2 regions of the Alteromonas fortis genome follow, and region 2 is predicted to be linked to the other one. Evidence: riboswitches for the same ligand, from Rfam matches in the RefSeq annotation. Region 2 holds a riboswitch; the other holds the start of a gene.
The links. Region 2 has a riboswitch for thiamine pyrophosphate ahead of PCAR9_RS05290 (TonB-dependent receptor). Riboswitches for the same ligand answer to the same signal wherever they lie in the genome.
Positions count from the first base shown of each region.

Region 1: it holds a riboswitch for thiamine pyrophosphate, as region 2 does, so the genes downstream of both, thiC (phosphomethylpyrimidine synthase ThiC) here and PCAR9_RS05290 (TonB-dependent receptor) in region 2, are expected to answer to the same signal.

Region 1 is NZ_LR812090.1:134,756-143,878, reverse strand. Features, by position in the region: gene PCAR9_RS00635 (GGDEF domain-containing protein) at 1-717, opposite strand, end outside; gene hemC (hydroxymethylbilane synthase) at 916-1,854, shown strand; gene PCAR9_RS00625 (uroporphyrinogen-III synthase) at 1,932-2,663, shown strand; gene PCAR9_RS00620 (uroporphyrinogen-III C-methyltransferase) at 2,664-3,836, shown strand; gene PCAR9_RS00615 (heme biosynthesis HemY N-terminal domain-containing protein) at 3,833-5,008, shown strand; TPP riboswitch at 5,124-5,235, shown strand; gene thiC (phosphomethylpyrimidine synthase ThiC) at 5,552-7,462, shown strand; gene thiE (thiamine phosphate synthase) at 7,459-9,081, shown strand; gene PCAR9_RS00600 (HesA/MoeB/ThiF family protein) at 9,074-9,123, shown strand, end outside.
Region 2 is NZ_LR812090.1:1,209,860-1,218,982, forward strand. Features, by position in the region: gene PCAR9_RS05265 (ExbD/TolR family protein) at 1-116, shown strand, start outside; gene PCAR9_RS05270 (energy transducer TonB) at 118-729, shown strand; gene PCAR9_RS05275 (tetratricopeptide repeat protein) at 732-1,997, shown strand; gene PCAR9_RS05280 (GNAT family N-acetyltransferase) at 2,164-4,437, opposite strand; gene PCAR9_RS05285 (acyl-CoA thioesterase) at 4,497-4,922, shown strand; TPP riboswitch at 5,054-5,157, shown strand; gene PCAR9_RS05290 (TonB-dependent receptor) at 5,213-7,303, shown strand; gene PCAR9_RS05295 (hypothetical protein) at 7,319-7,582, shown strand; gene pnuC (nicotinamide riboside transporter PnuC) at 7,582-8,226, shown strand; gene PCAR9_RS05305 (phosphotransferase) at 8,192-9,052, shown strand.

The sequences.
Region 1 (9,123 bases), 1.1 Mb from region 2:
AATCTTCTTGAAATGGTCTATATCGACAACCACTGTTGTAAGAGGGAAATAGGCGCCAGGGTCTTTCATGGCACGTTCAAAAAAGACGGTTTCTAAAAAACGTCTATTTGGTAATTTGGTTAGCGGGTCTGTGTTAGCTTGCTTCATGCGCTCTAAGTTTTCACGCAGCATTTCTTTTCGGCTTTTGTGCCAGAAATTTTCTCCAATAAAAGCAACGCAAATAAAACAGAATGTCGCAATTAAAAATCGTGAAACATGCTCATCAGGGTATTTTGCAACAATAGCGTCTTGGTTATACAGCATATAAATCGACAACCCTATGGTGACTGCAACATAGAGCATAGCGGGTTTAAATCGCACCACTATTATTTGAATAAAAAGTAGTGGAAATATGAAGTACAAGCCCGTGTTGTTCAGCCCGCCGGTATAAACCAAGGCATTGATGGTAAAAAGAACAATAAGCCCTGCGAAATAATAAAACACATCACTTTTGGGGAAAATATGTGAAAGCGCAACGTTGAGGTAAATAACGGTGGCAGATGTAGCTAATACACTAACCAACAATGGGTTATTGGTACCAAAATTGAGCCACGCCATAAATGCGATTATGGTGCCACCAACATAGGAAATGAAATACAACGTCAGTTTGCGTCTTTTTACTTCAGCTTCGTCTTGTTGCGCGTTTCTTAGTAATTGTCCAATTGGCGTGTTGTCCATCTAACAACTCTACTCCCCAAATTTATAAGCAGACACTTCGTCCAACTACAGCATAGACGTATATTTGCACAAAAACCAAGTAGAAAACTGCGCCTAATTTCAAACATTAACCCAGAAAATGCGTATACTACGAAGTATCTCGTATAACGTTGTGTTACAGCGTTTAAGTTTCTTTTTTTTACAGAGTTTGGAATAGCCATGAGTCACCTCAACACTACCCGCACCGTTCGAATTGCTACTAGAAAAAGCGCGCTAGCGCTTTGGCAAGCAGAGTATGTGAAGGCAAAATTAATGGAGCACTATCCATCAATGACCGTTGAGCTTGTGCCTATGAGTACGCAGGGCGATAAAATTTTAGATACGCCATTGGCGAAAATTGGCGGTAAAGGACTGTTCATTAAAGAACTTGAAATAGCCATGTTGGAAGGCCGTGCTGATATCGCGGTTCACTCAATGAAAGACGTCCCAGTAGAGTTTCCTGAAGGTTTTGGTTTACACGCTATTTGTGAACGCGAAAACCCGTTTGATGCCTTTGTTTCTAATGACCACGATAGCCTAGATGCGTTGCCACAAGGAGCAGTTGTCGGCACATCTAGCCTTCGCAGACAGTGCCAAGTTCGCAAATATCGTCCAGATCTCATCATTAAAGATTTACGCGGTAATGTGAACACGCGATTAGCAAAGCTAGATGCGGGTGAATACGACGCCATTATCCTAGCTTCCGCTGGCCTTATTCGTCTTGAAATGGAATCTCGTATTCGTATGCCGTTGCCTGCCGACATTTCGCTGCCGGCTGTAGGCCAAGGTGCAGTAGGTATTGAATGCCGTAACGACGACGAAGAGCTAATTAACTTGCTACAAGCGTTAAATCATACCGATACCAATACCCGTGTTACCGCAGAGCGCGCCATGAATGAGAGATTGGAAGGCGGCTGCCAAGTACCTATTGGTAGTTTTGCTACCCTAGACGGCGACGTACTAACCTTAACTGGTATGGTTGGAAAACCAGATGGCTCTGAGCTGCTGTTTGCGTCTGCTACTGCGTCACGCGAAAAAGCCGCAGACATAGGTGTTGAAGTAGCGGAAGCGCTATTAGAGCAAGGTGCCGGGGAAATTCTTAAAGCACTTTATAACTAAGTTATACGTAAAAGAAGCGCGCATTTCTGCGCACATAGAAATGCGCAGCAAACTTAAAAGGATGAGAGTTCGATAATATGCTTCTGTTCACGCGCCCACTGCCAAAATTAAAAGCGAGTGCTTCGGCTTTCGAGCAAGCGGGCATTAAAGCGGTAGGGGTAGCCACCTCTGACATTATTGATATCTCGTCTGAACGAAAAGCCGCAGCAGAATATTTAGCTTCAAATACAGTAAACGCAATTATTGTTACCAGCGTATACGCTGTGAATAGTGTTATTTCGGGGCTGCGTGACATAGCCTCCCCACTCCCTTTAATTATTGCTGTTGGCGATGCCACTGCGCGCAAACTGCAGGCAGGCCTTGAAACGTTTTCTTCGGCGAACGTTGTTACTCCAAAGGTCCATACATCCGAAGGTATACTGGCAATGCATCAGCTTAATGAGGCAAACTGTAAGCATGTCGTTATTATTAAAGGTGAAGGTGGACGAGAAGCCATAGCAAAAGGATTAGACGAAAAAGGTATTTTAGTAAATAGCTTTTGCGTTTATAAAAGGGAGCAACTTACACGCCCAGTTTACACAAAACGTTGGAAAATGGGCGAAGTTAGCGGCATTATCGCTACAAGCGAAGCAATGGCACTGCAACTGATAGAACAATTTGGTAACGCTTTGTTAGCCTTTAAATGGTTAACAGTGAGTGACCGAGTCGCCCAAACCCTTAACAGTAAAGGTGTTAAAGAGGTAGCGGTTTGTCAGCGAGCCACCGATCAGGCACTCATCGCCTGGGTAAAGGATAACTGGGAGTATTGAATGGCCAACAATAATGAAAATAGCCCACAAAAAGAGGAACTCGTAAAAGTGGAAGCTGAAAAAGAAGTAATTGAGTCTTCTGCCACGCAGAGTGAATCGACTGAATCTGGAGCTAAGAAAAAGAAATCATCAGGCAATGGCCTGCTATGGTTCGTTGTAATCATTTTGTTCTTAGCCGTAATAGGCATGGCTGGCGCGGGCTATTGGTATTATATGCAGCAACAGTCGGCTAGCGCAGATTCCGCCAACACACAGCAAAGCAACACGGCAAAGTTAAACAATATAGAACGAGAACGTAGCGACATCTTAGCGTCGCTAGAAGACGTGTCGCGAACGAATAAAGCCTTACAAGATACGGTCGATGAACTTAAGTCTGAGAACGAGAAACTTAGCTTACAGGCCGAGTCTACCCTTCAACAGCTTAATAATATGGAAGGTCGCCGCCCAGCCGACTGGCTAATTGCAGAAGCTGACTATTTAGTTCGTATGGCGGGTAGAAAGCTTTGGCTGGAAAACGATGTTCGCACAGCAATTTTGCTATTGGTCAATGCAGATAAGCGCTTAAAGTCTTTGGCTGACCCGTCGGTACTACCCGTTCGCGCTAACCTAGCTGAAGATATTCAAACACTACAGCAGCTAAACCCTGTGTCACAAAGCTCAGTAGCGCTTGCCCTTACTGGCATGATTGCGCAAATCGACAAGTTGCCATTGGATACCTTCGAAAAGCCTGAAGATGCTAACGCAGAAGACACCACCTTGTCAGAGTCGGCTGACGACTGGCAGGACAACCTTGCGAAGGTGTGGCGTTCGTTGGTAAATGATTTTCTTACCGTTAAAACTATTGAAGGCCCGGTTGAGCCCGTACTGTCATTAGAAGCACAGTTCTTGGCAAAAGAGCAGCTTCGTCTGCAGCTTATGCACGCTCAAACTGCCGCGCTTCAAGGCGATGCGGGGCTTTACAGTCAATCGCTTCAATATGCACAAACGCTGCTTATTGAAAAGTACGACACAGAGAAAAGTCAGGTAACCGGCTTTGTTGACGCACTACAAAACCTGATTGCCACCGATATTTCACGCCCAATTCCTACAGAGCTAGCGTCACAAAAACCGCTAGAGCGTTTACTGGATAGCCGTGTTAAGCAGGTGTTTGGACAAGGAGCAAGTGCACTATGAAATGGTTAGCTATTGCCCTTGCGGTATTAGCCGCATTCGTTGTTGCGCTTATTGTTGGTCCAATGATACTTGGCGATAAAGGTTACGTACTTATTTCTCTAGGCAGCACAGCTATTGAAATGACCGTGATCAGCTTTTGTATTTTGGTCATTGGTGCCGTTATTGCCTGGTATGTGTTATCCCGTTTTGTTTTGTGGGCGTTAAGCTTAATTACAGGCTCACATAAATGGTTCGGCACTTTAGGTGAACGCAAGCGCAAGCGCGCATTTTACGATGGCTTGCACGCCATGGCCGCAGGTGATTTTGATTCGGCACAAAAAGCATTAGGCAAAACCACCAATGGTGATTTTGAAGGAGTAAACTATTTGGCTTCAGCGCAGATTGCGTTTGCCAACGACGACCTAGCCAAAGCCCGATATTTTCTGGTTCAGGCCACTGATTTTCCGAAAGCGAAAGTAGCCGCAACGGTAATGCATGCACGCATTGATGTAGCTGAAGAAAAGTTTGAGGCGGCACTCGAAAAGCTTAACGAACTAGACGAGCAAGATCGTGACAACAAGCAGGTTGTGCAGCTAAAAGCGCAAATTCTTGCCAAGTTAGGTAAGTGGCAGGTGCTTCAAGAGAATTTATCGGGTTGGCGTAAAGCCTTGCCTAAAGCTGACTACACCACGTGGAGCCAGCGTATTGCTAAAGGTAAGTTTGCAGAAATTGCCAGTAAGCAAGGTGCCGTTGAGCTTAAATCATACTGGGACACCCTGCCTCGTAAATTACGTCACGACGACGCTTATCGCGCTGCTTACGTGCAACAGTTACTTGACCAAGGTATGCATGCCGATGCACAGAACTTGCTGGTTGAATGGCAAAAACGTGGGCCGAACAGCGCGCTATTCCCGCTGTTTACGCAGCTTAATATTCCTGATGCATCACCATCATTACGTTTACTTGAAAGCTGGATAAAGCAAGACGAAGAGAACGTTGAGCTTTATTCCACGCTAGGCCAAGTGGCGTTCAACTCGGGCGATGATGTGTTAGCTGAAAAAGCCTTGCTTAAAGCTACCAAAATGGAGTCGCGCAAAGAAGACTTATTGCTGCTATCTGCCATTAGTGAACGCAAGCAAGACACAGCCACCGCCCTTCAGCTTTACAAAGAAGGACAGCAACTAGCTAGCTAAATGAATATTCGTTTAGCTTTCTGGTAGTACTTGTAATCCAACTAAAGTTGAAGATATAGTAAAAGGGAATTCTCAATTCGGGCTACTTCAACAAAAAACAGCCCGAATTGAAACAAACAACTTGTCGGAGTGCTTCACTGGTAACCCAGTAAGCTGAGACCGCGAAAGTGGGATCCGTAGAACCTGATCAGGCTAGTACCTGCGAAGGGAACAAGAAAATACAATGTGCACGATGTTAAGCAACAGTTTGGCATTGTGAAGCAAGGTTAGATTACTTAGTGGTTTGTTTGTCACTTTCATAACGGGTACCGAGCGTTAACTTTGAGATAAAGCATCAAATTTCAATGATGTAATTTCTAACTCAAAGTAAATTGCTTAAGGCCTTAAGAGCAAACGACAGTAAACATTAACGGGCTCATTCTTAGCTCCTTTACTTTCAACCTCGCTACAGTAGAAGGTTCCGCCCTTCAAACACTTACACACTGTATTCTCCTTCACTCCTGACAAGCATTTTTAGAACCTAAATTTACAAGGTAAAATGCTATGTCGAACAGACGCGAACAACGCCAACAAGCTCAGCAATTCATTAATGAACTAGCGGGCGAAGCTTACCCCAATTCAACGCGCCACTACGAGTGTGGCAGCCGCGACGATATCCGAGTGGCCATGCGCCTTATCCACCAGCATGACAGCCTAGTCGGTGGCACCGAAGAAAACCCTATCTTAGAGCCAAACCCACCTATTCCGGTGTATGACACCTCAGGGCCCTACGGCGATCCGCTAGAAAATATTGATGTTCACAAAGGCTTAAGCCCACTTCGCCAAAAGTGGATTGAAGAGCGCAGCGATACCGTTGAGCTTGAAGGCGTTTCATCAAGCTTCGCGAAAGAGCGTGAAAACGACATCTTTACTGAAGATTTTCGCTTTATTCGCAGCCGCAAACCGTTAAAAGCGAAAGCGGGCAAGAACGTCACCCAGCTTCACTACGCAAGACAAGGCATTGTTACCCCTGAAATGGAATACATTGCCATTCGTGAAAACATGGGCCGTCAAGCCATTAAAGATGCGGAGCTAACGCAGCAGCATAAAGGAGAGCACTTTGGCGCGAATTTGCCCGATACCATCACGCCTGAATTTGTTCGCCAAGAAGTAGCCGCAGGCCGCGCCATCATTCCATGTAATATTAATCACCCCGAACTAGAGCCAATGATTATCGGCCGCAACTTCTTGGTGAAAATTAACGCGAATATTGGTAATTCGGCAGTTACCTCGTCAATCGAAGAAGAGGTAGAAAAGCTGGTGTGGTCAACGCGCTGGGGCGCCGATACCATCATGGACTTATCTACCGGTAGAAATATTCACGAAACCCGCGAGTGGCTGCTGCGAAATAGCCCGGTACCTCTTGGCACCGTACCTATTTACCAAGCGCTAGAAAAAGTGAATGGCGTAGCCGAAGATTTAACCTGGGAGATGTTTAAAGACACGCTTATCGAACAAGCTGAGCAAGGTGTGGATTACTTCACCATTCACGCAGGCGTGTTGCTTGAATACGTTCACCTTACCGCAAAGCGAGTTACTGGCATTGTATCGCGCGGTGGTTCAATCATGGCGAAGTGGTGTTTGAGTCACCACCAGCAAAGCTTTTTGTATGAACACTTCCATGATATCTGCGAAATTTGCGCGAAATACGATGTAGCATTGTCGCTAGGTGATGGCTTGCGCCCTGGTAGCGTGGCCGATGCCAACGACGATGCGCAATTCTCTGAGTTACGTACCCTTGGTGAGCTGACCAAAATAGCCTGGGAATACGATGTTCAGGTAATGATTGAAGGCCCAGGGCATGTGCCAATGCACATGATTAAAGTGAACATGGAAGAGCAGCTTAAGCACTGTCACGAAGCGCCGTTTTATACCCTTGGCCCACTTACCACAGACATTGCACCTGGCTACGATCACTTTACCTCAGGTATTGGCGCCGCCATGATTGGTTGGTACGGATGCGCAATGCTGTGCTACGTAACGCCTAAAGAGCATTTGGGTTTACCTAACAAAGAAGACGTTAAACAGGGGCTTATCACCTACAAAATAGCGGCGCACGCTGCCGACCTGGCGAAGGGCCACCCCGGCGCGCAAATACGCGACAATGCTATGTCGAAAGCGCGCTTCGAGTTTAGATGGGAAGATCAGTTTAACCTAGCATTAGACCCTCATACTGCTCGCGCTTATCACGATGAAACCTTGCCGCAGGCCTCTGGCAAAGTTGCGCACTTTTGCTCTATGTGCGGCCCAAAATTCTGCAGCATGAAAATTTCTCAAGAAGTACGTGATGTCGCTAAACAAGCTGAAACCCAAGAGCTCGAGAAAGAGAAAGGCATGAAAGACATGGCTGATGCGTTTAATCAGTCGGGTGCTCAGCTTTATCACACTGCCGATAGCAAGGTAGAGTTGCCATGACAAACAGCCACCTAACCAAACCCGTACTAGAGCCGCCTAGCGTTAGGTTGCCGGTGGTATGGTGCATAGGCGGCGTTGACTCAAGTGGTGGCGCGGGTATAACCCGCGACGCCATCACGCTTGCCGATTTAAGCGCTCATGCCTGTGTGCTCACCACACAAATTACTGTGCAATCAAACCAGCAACTGCTTAGTAAAGACAGTGTGAGTGCATCTGCGTTAAACCAGCAGTGGCAAGTACTATACGAAGATACGCCGCCACGCGCTATTAAAATTGGCGCTATCGCAAGCGATGAGCAAGCGCTTTTACTTTGCGCACGTATTCAGTCGTTAATAAAGCCTCGCCCGTTTGTGATATGGGACCCTGTGCAGGCTTCTTCATCTGGCGGTATGTTAAGCGACTTAACTGAAAGCGTTGTTGATGAGTTGTTGAACACGGTTGATTTGGTTACCCCAAATATCGACGAGCTCGCTTGGCTGTCTAATTTGCCGGTAAACGACGATACCAGCTTAGCGTCAGCAATAAACCGGCTTATTGGAAAAGGGGCAAAGAGTGTTTACGTTAAAGGCGGCCACGCCGAGTGGCAAACAAAGGTATATGATACCTTTGTTTGCGCCTCGCACACCCTTCACTTTAGTCAGCCGATAATCAATAACGGTAAACTTCGGGGCACTGGCTGCATGTTAGCTAGTGCGATTGCGGCTTTTTTTGTTAACGACTATTGCATTGAAGATGCGCTCACCCTAGCTAATGCCTATGTGTGTGAAGTAAGGCGAAAGACCCTTTGCGAGCCTGATACGGACGGCGCTAAGGCGCATAATAATGGGGCTGATTTGCCCACGTACTTCCCACGAACTAACGGTTTCCCCACACACGCCGCAAGTTTTCCAAAGGTAAATTTTCACCAAGGTAGCGCTGTTTTTTACAATAAAGATTTGTGCCTAGAGACTTTGTCGAAGAGCGACCTCCCCTCAGAAAGTGTGCAAGGTAATATAGCTCACTTCCCTACACTCACTCATACGAACCTAGGCATATACCCCGTAGTAGATAGCGTTCAGTGGATAGCGAGGCTTTGGCCAACGGGTGTAAAAATCATTCAGCTAAGGGTGAAGGAAGGGTCACCACAAGACATTCGCCAACAGATAAAAGAGGCCATTGAGTTAGTGGAACACACCAACTGTCAGTTATTTATTAACGACTATTGGGAGTTAGCCATAGAGCTTGGGGCTTATGGCGTACATCTAGGTCAAGAAGATCTCGACACTGCAGATTTAAACGCTATTCGCAGTGCCGGACTAAGACTGGGCATTTCAACTCATGGATTCGCTGAGATTCAGCGGGTTCGCGCACTAAACCCTTCTTACATTGCCCTTGGCCATATCTTTCCAACCAATACTAAAGACATGCCGTCTAAACCCCAGGGTGTAGAGCGCTTGGCAAAATATGTGAAGCTGTGCGAAGGCATACCCACCGTTGCCATTGGCGGTATTAACTTATCGCGTATAAGTGACGTGGCTAAAACCAAGGTTGACGGTATTGCCGTGGTTAGTGCCATTACTCATGCGAAGCATCCGCTGCAAGCATACCAAGCGCTGGCACAGGAGGCGGGTTTTGCTTAGTCAATCACCACCTCATGCCGCTAATGGCTCAATCAATAAGGC
Region 2 (9,123 bases):
CTGACTACGTAATCATTCAAGCTGATATTAAAGCGAAGCATGGTTTAGTAGTTGAAATTATGGATCAGGTTAAAGCCGCTGGCGTTAACCGAGTCTCGGTAGCGGCAAGGGGATAAGATGTTACGTATACTTGTATCTATTGTATTAGGTGCTGCGGTCGCATTTGCCCTGTTCGTTCTAATGGCCAAGTTGATTGAAAATTCATCTAGACCAGCAGACGAAGTACCGCCTGCACCGGTTATCGATATTGTAATGCAGGAACCAGACGACCAGACGCAAACGCGTACTCGTGTTCCACCACCACCGCCACCTCCGCCTCCACAGCCTCCGAAAATGGAGCAGGTAGAGCCGGAAACAGCGGAACCTGATGCAGATGGCTTTAGCTTAGCTATTCCAGCTATTGACACAGGTGGTGTTGGTGTAAACATCGGTGGTGTTGGTGCAATGCAACGTGACGGTGAAGCTACACCTATCGTTCGTATCGACCCGAAATATCCACCTGATGCAGCCCGTGACGGCCGCGAAGGTTGGGTAAGACTGTCTTTCACTATCAACGAAGTTGGTGGTGTTGAAGATATCGAAGTTATCGAAGCTGAACCTAAGCGCGTATTCGATCGTGAAGCACGTCGTGCTCTACGTAAGTGGAAATACAAGCCTAAGATCGTTGATGGCAAGCCAGTTAGACAAACAGGCATGTTCGTACAGCTAGACTTTAAACTGGAGCAATGATCATGATGAAACGTACATTCAAAATGTCAGCCGTTGCTTTAGTGCTAGGCGCAGGTGCGGTGCTTTCTGCACCCGCTGCTCTAGCGCAGTCGGCACCTGTTGTTTGCCCTGGATATGAGAAGGGTAAAACAACGCTAGTAGGTGAGCGTACCGGTAAGAAGGTTCAAAAAGCTTTTGAATTCTATAATGAAGACCAGCTTACCGAAGCGTTAAACGTACTTTATGAAATCGACCCATCGGACGATTTTGACAAAGCCTACGTTAAACGTTTCATCGGTAACTTATTGGCTTCACAAGAAGGTCAGGGCGGTAAAGCGTTAAACTACTTGGTCGACTCAGTTGAACCAAAAGTACTTAACGACACAGAGCACTCTCAGACACTTAAATTAATAGGTGATTTGAGCATGCAGGAAGAGAAGTACACTGATGCCATCAAATGGTATAACAAGTGGATGGAATTTACCTGTAAGGAAGATGCTGATGTGTATACTCGCCTAGCGCAAGCTTACTTTGAGTCTAAGCAGTTAGCTAAAATGATTGAGCCAGCAGACAAGGCTATTGCTTTGTATGAAGAGCCAAATAAGAACCCTTATGTTCTTAAGCTAACTTCTTACTACGAGCGTAAGATGTACCCTGAAACGGTTTCTGTAGCGGAAGACCTCGTTAGTACTTTCCCTCAGGAAAAGACTTGGTGGTCGCGTCTTGGTTTTTTCTACATCTTAGTTGAAGACTACAAAAAAGGTCTTTCAACACTAGAACTTGCTTACATGCAAGGCTATCTAGAAAAAGATTCAGAAATTAAAACGCTTGCTCAGCTTTATCAAAGTAATGGTATGCCTTACAAGGCTGCCAAACTGCTTGAAAAGCACATGAAAGAAGGCTTGTTAAAGAACGATGCTGATATGATTGCGAATATCGCTAATGCATATCACCAGGCTAAAAACTTTAAAACAGCGGCAAACTTGTATGCACAAGCTGCGGCTAAGAGTTCAGACCCTGAGCATTATCGTAAACAAGGTACGCTTTTACTTGTAGCAGAAGATTATAAAGGTGCTATCAAAGCTCTAGAAAATGCTCTAGAACGTGGCGCTGAAAACCCAGAGAAGATTCACTTCACTCTTATGGAAGCGAACTTCTACGCGGGTAACTTCAGATCTGCATACAAGCATGTACAAGAAGCTAAGAAAGATCGCTCACTACGTCGTAACGCGGCTGCGTGGGAACCTTACATCAAGGAAAAAGCTAAAAACCGTGGTATTAATATCTAATATTCGGATTTAGCCAAAAGCCTCCTTCGGGAGGCTTTTTTTATGCCTTAAACTTTTGTTTAAGTAAGAAGAAAAGCTAAGAAGGAAAGTAAGATCAAGGCTATTATCAAAGGCAACAGGATAGTAAAAATTAAGCTTCAGTATTTAATGAGGAGACTTACGGGTTTTATTGAAATTGGTCAAAAGCGGCACACAACTCAGTTCTTATTATTGATGTGGTTTCTTTCAAGCCATTTACGATAGTTCCATTATTACTTAAAACGCCTTTGATACGCTTTATATCTATGTTTGAATGACTGAATAGCGCTGTTAAGTAACTCTTTTTGTTTATCACATTTATCAGTAGCGCCAACGTTTCCTGCGTATCCCCAGCTATTCTAGGCATATTGCTGCAATCTCTTGCAAGACTTTGCGTTTCTATTTGAGAGACAGATTGCGCCTCTTTCGACATCTTATGCAAAATTGGCCAAACATCATCTAACGTCCTATAACCTTGAATAAACTGAGCGAGCTTTGTCACATAGATATCGAGCACGGTTTTAGACAGTTCATTTACATTAGCGCCGTCAAAGCTGGCCTTTAATGATTTGAGGTTGGTTACAAGTTCAGTTGTTTTGGGGGAAAGGGGCAGCAAAGCTAACGCGCTCGTCTCACCACTGGCCTTGTTAGGTTTTCTGCCATAATCAACTATGTCAAAACCATTTTGAGTCCAAAAGTTATCTAGCTTCAATGTGGTACCGTAGGACGTGCAAGTTGCATCTATTAATTGTTCCCGGGCTTCGTCAACGACTTTATTTACTACATAACTACCGACGCCTCTTCCTTGAAGCTTTGGATGTACAGCGATACGGTTAACTCTCCAATACTTGTGTGTGGCCGCTTTAGGATCGGTAGAAAGCAGGGTAAGCCTTTGCGCAGCTAGATGGCCTTTAGGTCGGCGGCGCCCCGACGCAATACCTGTTGATACATGGGTTAACTTGATACCACCTTCAATATTTATAATTGCGGCTGCTACCACAAGGGTGCCTAACTTCAGTGTGGCAACCATAACGTCAGGGCTATCCAGTAACCGCATAAAATCGTCAGGCGTGGTTTGGTAGTGCGCCAGCGCAAGAAGGGACATAATTTGCTGAAGCGTGCTTTCATTAACGTTTTCAAAAGAACGTAAACAGAAATTGCATTTCTCTATTAGTTCGACGCTATCTTCTGATTCAATATTTGTGACGTTATCGTTTGCAGTTTTGCTCTCAAACAAGCATGTGCTTTTAAAGAATGCTTCGATAGGGTCATTTTCGAACCATCGCAGTGGGGTCGACAGCGTTAAATGAATGCTACCATTGGGCAAGTTAGGAATGAGTTTATGAATAAATCCGTTTCCCGAGCCTTCATAGCCTTGTAGCGTGGTGCTCAAAATCCACTGAGGGTTAGTCGCTATTATTCGGTTTACGACTGGCAGGGGCATTGAGGCGGCTTCATCAACCACAACAAGGTCAAATGTTGTATTGTTTTTGCTATTTTGGGTATGAAGTAATTCGCTGTCAGGAGGTACCCATTTTACAGAGCCTAAACACGCCCTTCGTGCGTCTACGGAACGCTGCTCTTTATTGATGGAGTCGGTATGATGAAACTGGTAATCTGTTTTGTTGGTGACGTCAAATTGATGAAGCTGAGACATTACGTTAGCAACGTTTTCATGCTGCTCGCTAGTGAGAAGCACGTTTTTCCCTTTCCTTACTAGGCTGTCAATAAATATGCCTAACAAAGAAGATTTACCTCTTCCTCGCGGAGCAGTGACCAAAGCGTTCAACTTATTTAGCGAGTAAGACTGGTACAATTGGCCATATGCGCATTCTTGCTCTTTAGAGCGGAACAACGAACCTCTATAAGCATTTTCTAAGGAGCGCTTTTCTACTCGATAGGTTGCTAAACCCGGTAGCCTAGCTGTAGATTCAGTAAGTATTGCTATGCCAGTATTCGCACGCAGGCATTTAATAAAACGTGCCAGGTATCGGCTATGGGTGAGCGTAAAGCCTTCTGAAAGAAAAGAAACTGAAGCATTGCTGCTCCACTGTTCCAACTCGGGACAGATAAGCACTAAACACCCCTGGTGTTTTACTATGCCTGCCACTGCCATTGCATCACCAGGCTTAAAGGAATCCCTACAATCCAATGTCGCAATATCGTACTCGCTGCCTAGCACTTTTTTGCGTTTTTTTCCCTTCAACTCAGTACTAGTAAAGGTGGCTAGGCTCAAAAATTCAGTTTCATCAGCTGAAGTTTGAATTATGGATAACGCCGCTTCACAAAACGTATCATTACCTGAAATTACCAGCATTCTTCGGTGAACTAGGTAATTTATATCTGATAGGTGTGAGCTATTTTCGCAGTTATTTTTACTGTAGGGGGCAAGAAGCCATTCACGTAATTGATTTAGCGCCATGAATCAGTTTTTTCGGTATAATCTTACGCTATAGTAGCGATTTATTGTGAGGAATTCGAATGCGCTTTCTTTCTCGGCGTTTAGTTATGCCAAATGATCTTAATTACGCCAATTCTTTGTTCGGTGGCCGCGCGTTAGAATGGATAGACGAAGAGGCTGCCATTTGGGCAATCTGTCAGTTAGAGACCAATTGTTTAGTGACTAAGCATATTGGCGAAATTAGTTTTGAATCACCTGCGATGCAAGGTGATATTGTAGAGTTTGGTCTGGAAACCAAGGCGGTAGGTCGGTCATCTATTACCGTAAGTTGCCTAGTGCGCAATAAGGCCACTAAAAAAACTATCTGCTTTGCAGATGACATCGTTTTCGTAAAGGTAGACCCAGATACTCGCCAACCAACAGCACACGGCAAAACGCTAGAAGGGTTAAAAGCACAGACTGACGATGAAGTTCGTCGTCTTAATATGAATATTAACGCTGAATAGCCTTCGGCTCTGCATGCCTTATATTATATAAAAATTATGACCTTAGCTTAATGTCTTATCTGCTTGACGGCGTGTATTGAACTGGTAGACTCCGTCGCAGACGTTGAGGTTACTATTTGAGTGGCCCAACACTATATACCAAGGGGTGTCCGTTTTCGGTCTGAGATCCACGTAAGTGGGAACCCTTAAACCTGATCCGGATAATACCGGCGTAGGGATGGTTCACAGCATAGCCTTATCACCTGCCGTTAGACCCGGATCTTTTTTCTTCAATAAGAACAAGAGATCCCATGTATAAAACACTTTTCACACTATCATTGCTAGCAAGTTCTGTTGCTGCCTATGCACAAGAATCTGCAGCGAACGACACGTCAAAAAACACGCCTTCTGATATTGAACGAGTCGTTGTATCTGGTGACTTTCGACAAACTACACTTGACCAGCTAAGTGCTAGCGCGACTATTTTAGACCAAGAGCGACTTCGCAGCAGGCAGCCAAGTCACATCGACAGTGTGTTAAACAGTATTCCAAACGTTAATTTTGCAGCGGGTGCTTCTCGTGGTCGCTTCGTGCAAATTCGCGGTATTGGCGAGCGTAGCCAGTTTGCTGAACCAATCAACCCTTCTGTAAGCTTTATTGTCGATGAGTTTGATTTTTCAGGCCTAGCTGCAGCAGGTATCATTTTTGATACCAAGCAACTAGAAGTCTATCGCGGACCTCAGGCTACGCTTTACGGCACAGGGGCACTCGCCGGAGCTGTTAAGCTTTCTAGTAATAACGTAGGTAGCGACGCGCCAGACTATGTAGAAGCGCGTATTGGTAACAAAGATAGTTATCGTGTTGAAGGGGCAACGGGAGACGATATCAATTCCGATTGGGGATATCGCGTAGCGCTAGTTCATAACCGTAGCGATGGATTTGTAGAGAATACATTCCTGGATAGAAGCGATACTAATAATATCGATGAGACCGCGTTGCGCTTTGCTGTTGAAGGCAACGTAGACGAACGAACCACACTTGCACTTACCTACCGCTGGTATGATATTGACAACGGCTACGATGCGTTTTCGCTTGATAACGACAACAAAACACTGTCTGACGAGCCAGGTTTTGACGAACACCAAACGCACGCTGTAAGTGCACGTTCTACAACAAATACTGCGGCGGGCGACTTCATCCTTATTGCCACTCATGCGTCTCATAACATCGCGTATGGCTACGATGAAGATTGGACATTCGATGGCTTCCACCCGTGGGGTTATACGTCTTTTGATGCGTACTACCGAGACGTTAAAACGGAAACCGGTGAGGTGCGTTTTGTGTCGTCTGACAGTGCCGCACTTTTCGACGGTATGACAGACTGGACCTTAGGCATATTTTATAAAAACACAGAAGAAAAGTTACTGCGTGAATACACGTATTTGGATAGTGACTTTGCCAGTGAATATACCCCAACGACTACTGCTATCTATGCTCAGACGGAAAGCCGGTTGAATGAAAACCTAGTGCTTGTAGCCGGGTTGAGAATAGAAAACTATGACTTCGATTACGCCGATAACAACCAACTTACACGCGCGTTTGACACCACCATGGTTGGCGGAAAAGTAGCGCTTCAGTATACGCAGGGTGATCACTTCTACTACGGTAGCATTTCACGCGGTTTTAAAGGCGCTGGCTTTAATCCCGACAGCCGAGTAAACGATAATCAACGTTTCTTTGACGAAGAATACAACTGGAACTATGAAGTGGGTGTAAAAGGCCCGTTGCTTACGCCTGATCTTGTTGCTCGTGCGGCAATTTTCTACATGGACAGGACAGATACGCAGGTAAGTGATTTTGACGTTATCACCCGTGATGACGGCACGGCAGGTTTTGTAGATATTATCGATAATGCTGATTTAGGAACAAACAAAGGGGCCGAGCTTGAACTGAGTTGGTTTGCAAACGATGCATGGCAGTTAGATGCAAGTGTTGGTTACTTAAGCGCTACATTTGAAGGGTATACACTAGCAGACGGTACTGAAGTATCTGAGCAAAGACAGGCTCAGTCACCAAAGTGGACCGCAAACCTTTACAGTGAGTACGCACTTACAGACACTATGATATGGCGCGTAGATGTAGACTATAAAAGCGAATACCGTTTTTCCGACGGCCATGATGTTACTGCACCAAGCACGACGCTGGTTAATTCAGAAATCGTAGTTTTACACGGTGACTGGCAGACCTCGCTGTGGATCCAAAATGCGTTTGACCGCGAGTATTACACTCGAGGTTTTGGTGGTTTCAGCAACGACCCTCGCGATGAGTATGCGTTTAACGAACCATATTACCAAATAGGTAACGGTCGCCAGTTTGGTATCACTGTTAAATACGCGTTTTAAAAAAAGGAAAAAGACATGCAAGTTATGGTTGAACTGTCGTTGTACCCTTTGGTAAACGAATATATACCACCTATTCAAGACTTCATTGATAGGTTAAACAGCTATAGCGATATCACGGTGACAACATGTTCTACTAGTACCCAGGTAACGGGGGATTACGCTGTAGTAATGAAAGTACTCGGCGATGAAATGCAGAGAACTCACGAAGAAGTGGGGCAGGCTATTTTCGTTGCTAAGTTTTTAAACTTCGATGCTATGCAAGCAAGAAAGTCATCTTAATGACTAACTTCTTTTCTGAGTTCACTTCTCAAATTGCCGCTACTTCACTGTTAGAGTGGGTAGCGGTTGTACTTGCCATCGCCTATGTATTATTAGCAGCTAAACAAAATAGCTGGTGCTGGCTCTGTGCCTTTGTAAGCACAGCTATTTATACTTGGTTATTCTGGCAAGTGACCTTGCCATTTCAATCTGCGCTTAATTTCTTTTACATGATAATGGCAGGGTACGGGTATTATCAGTGGTCGAAAGGGGCGGAAGATGGCGAGGTTAAGCCCGTGCTTCATTGGCCGCTGTGGCTGCACTCGCTCATTGTCCCAAGCATGTTATTACTCGCATGGGGTCTCTCTGAAGTGGCTGGTTCGCAATTTAATAGTGAGTACCTACTATTAGATGCAAGCATTAACTTATTGAGTGTGGTTACCACATTTATGGTGGCGCATAAAATTCTGCAAAACTGGGTTTACTGGTTTTTCATAAATTTAGCTTCGGCATATTTATACCTGCAGGTGGGCTACGCACTGTCTGCCTGCCTGTTCCTAGGATACGTGGGCTTCGCAGTATTTGGTTATTATCAATGGCTTGTGCAATATAAGAAACAAGGTGAACAGGTTGGATATCATAGCCACGCTGCAAAAGGCGCTTAATCTTAGCGAGAGTGCAGATGTTTCGGTACATCCTGCTGGCGCGGTAAACCGTGTTTATCGCGTTCAAGACCCAGCAAATAGCCTATTGAGTTTAAGTGAAGGTAACCCTCACATTACTGCCCATCAAAAGCTTGAAGATGTCCCCATCGATTTAGCGGTTAAGTGGCTGGGCGATGATGATTTCAGTGGTGTGGAACGCAAACATCAGTTTACTTTACAGCAACAATTATATGGCGTGGGGATAGCGCCGCAGCCAATCTGGCTAAGCGATGACGAAACCATCTGGGTAGAACAGTGGGAAAGTCATAGTGTAAGTGCAGGGCTTTCTTCAACTAGACCTCCTTCACACACGTTGGCTGAAACCCTCGCGCGTATTCATTCGTTGTCTATTACCGCAAGGCCATTAAACCTAGTTGCGAGATGGCAGCATTATTGTAATGCTGCAAAGCTTGATACGAGTAAGGACCTTTACTTGAGGGCGCGAGCATTTCAAAACAACGTAATCAAAAGTGAGCAAGACGATGAAGACTGCGTGTTGTGCCACAACGACTTGTTGATTAATCACCTATTGCTTGGTACCAACAGCACGATAAAAATCATTGATTGGGAGTATGCCGCAATGGGAAATCGTTATTTCGACTTAGCAAGCTGTTGCCTTATCAATAAACTTAACAAGAATGAAAGCGAAGAATTAGTTGCCCACTATGCAAATATCATGAATGTTGACGAAGGCGATGCAATGGACAAGTTCAAGCTACATTCAGACATTGTTCATATAACAAACGACCTGTGGTTTGCCGCGCTTAATGCGAATAAAAGTAATTAGACGCAAAGCGTAAAGCGCTTTAGGCTTGCCTTTGCGTAAGGCTAGTTCAATGGTCAGCTTAAACAGGCATA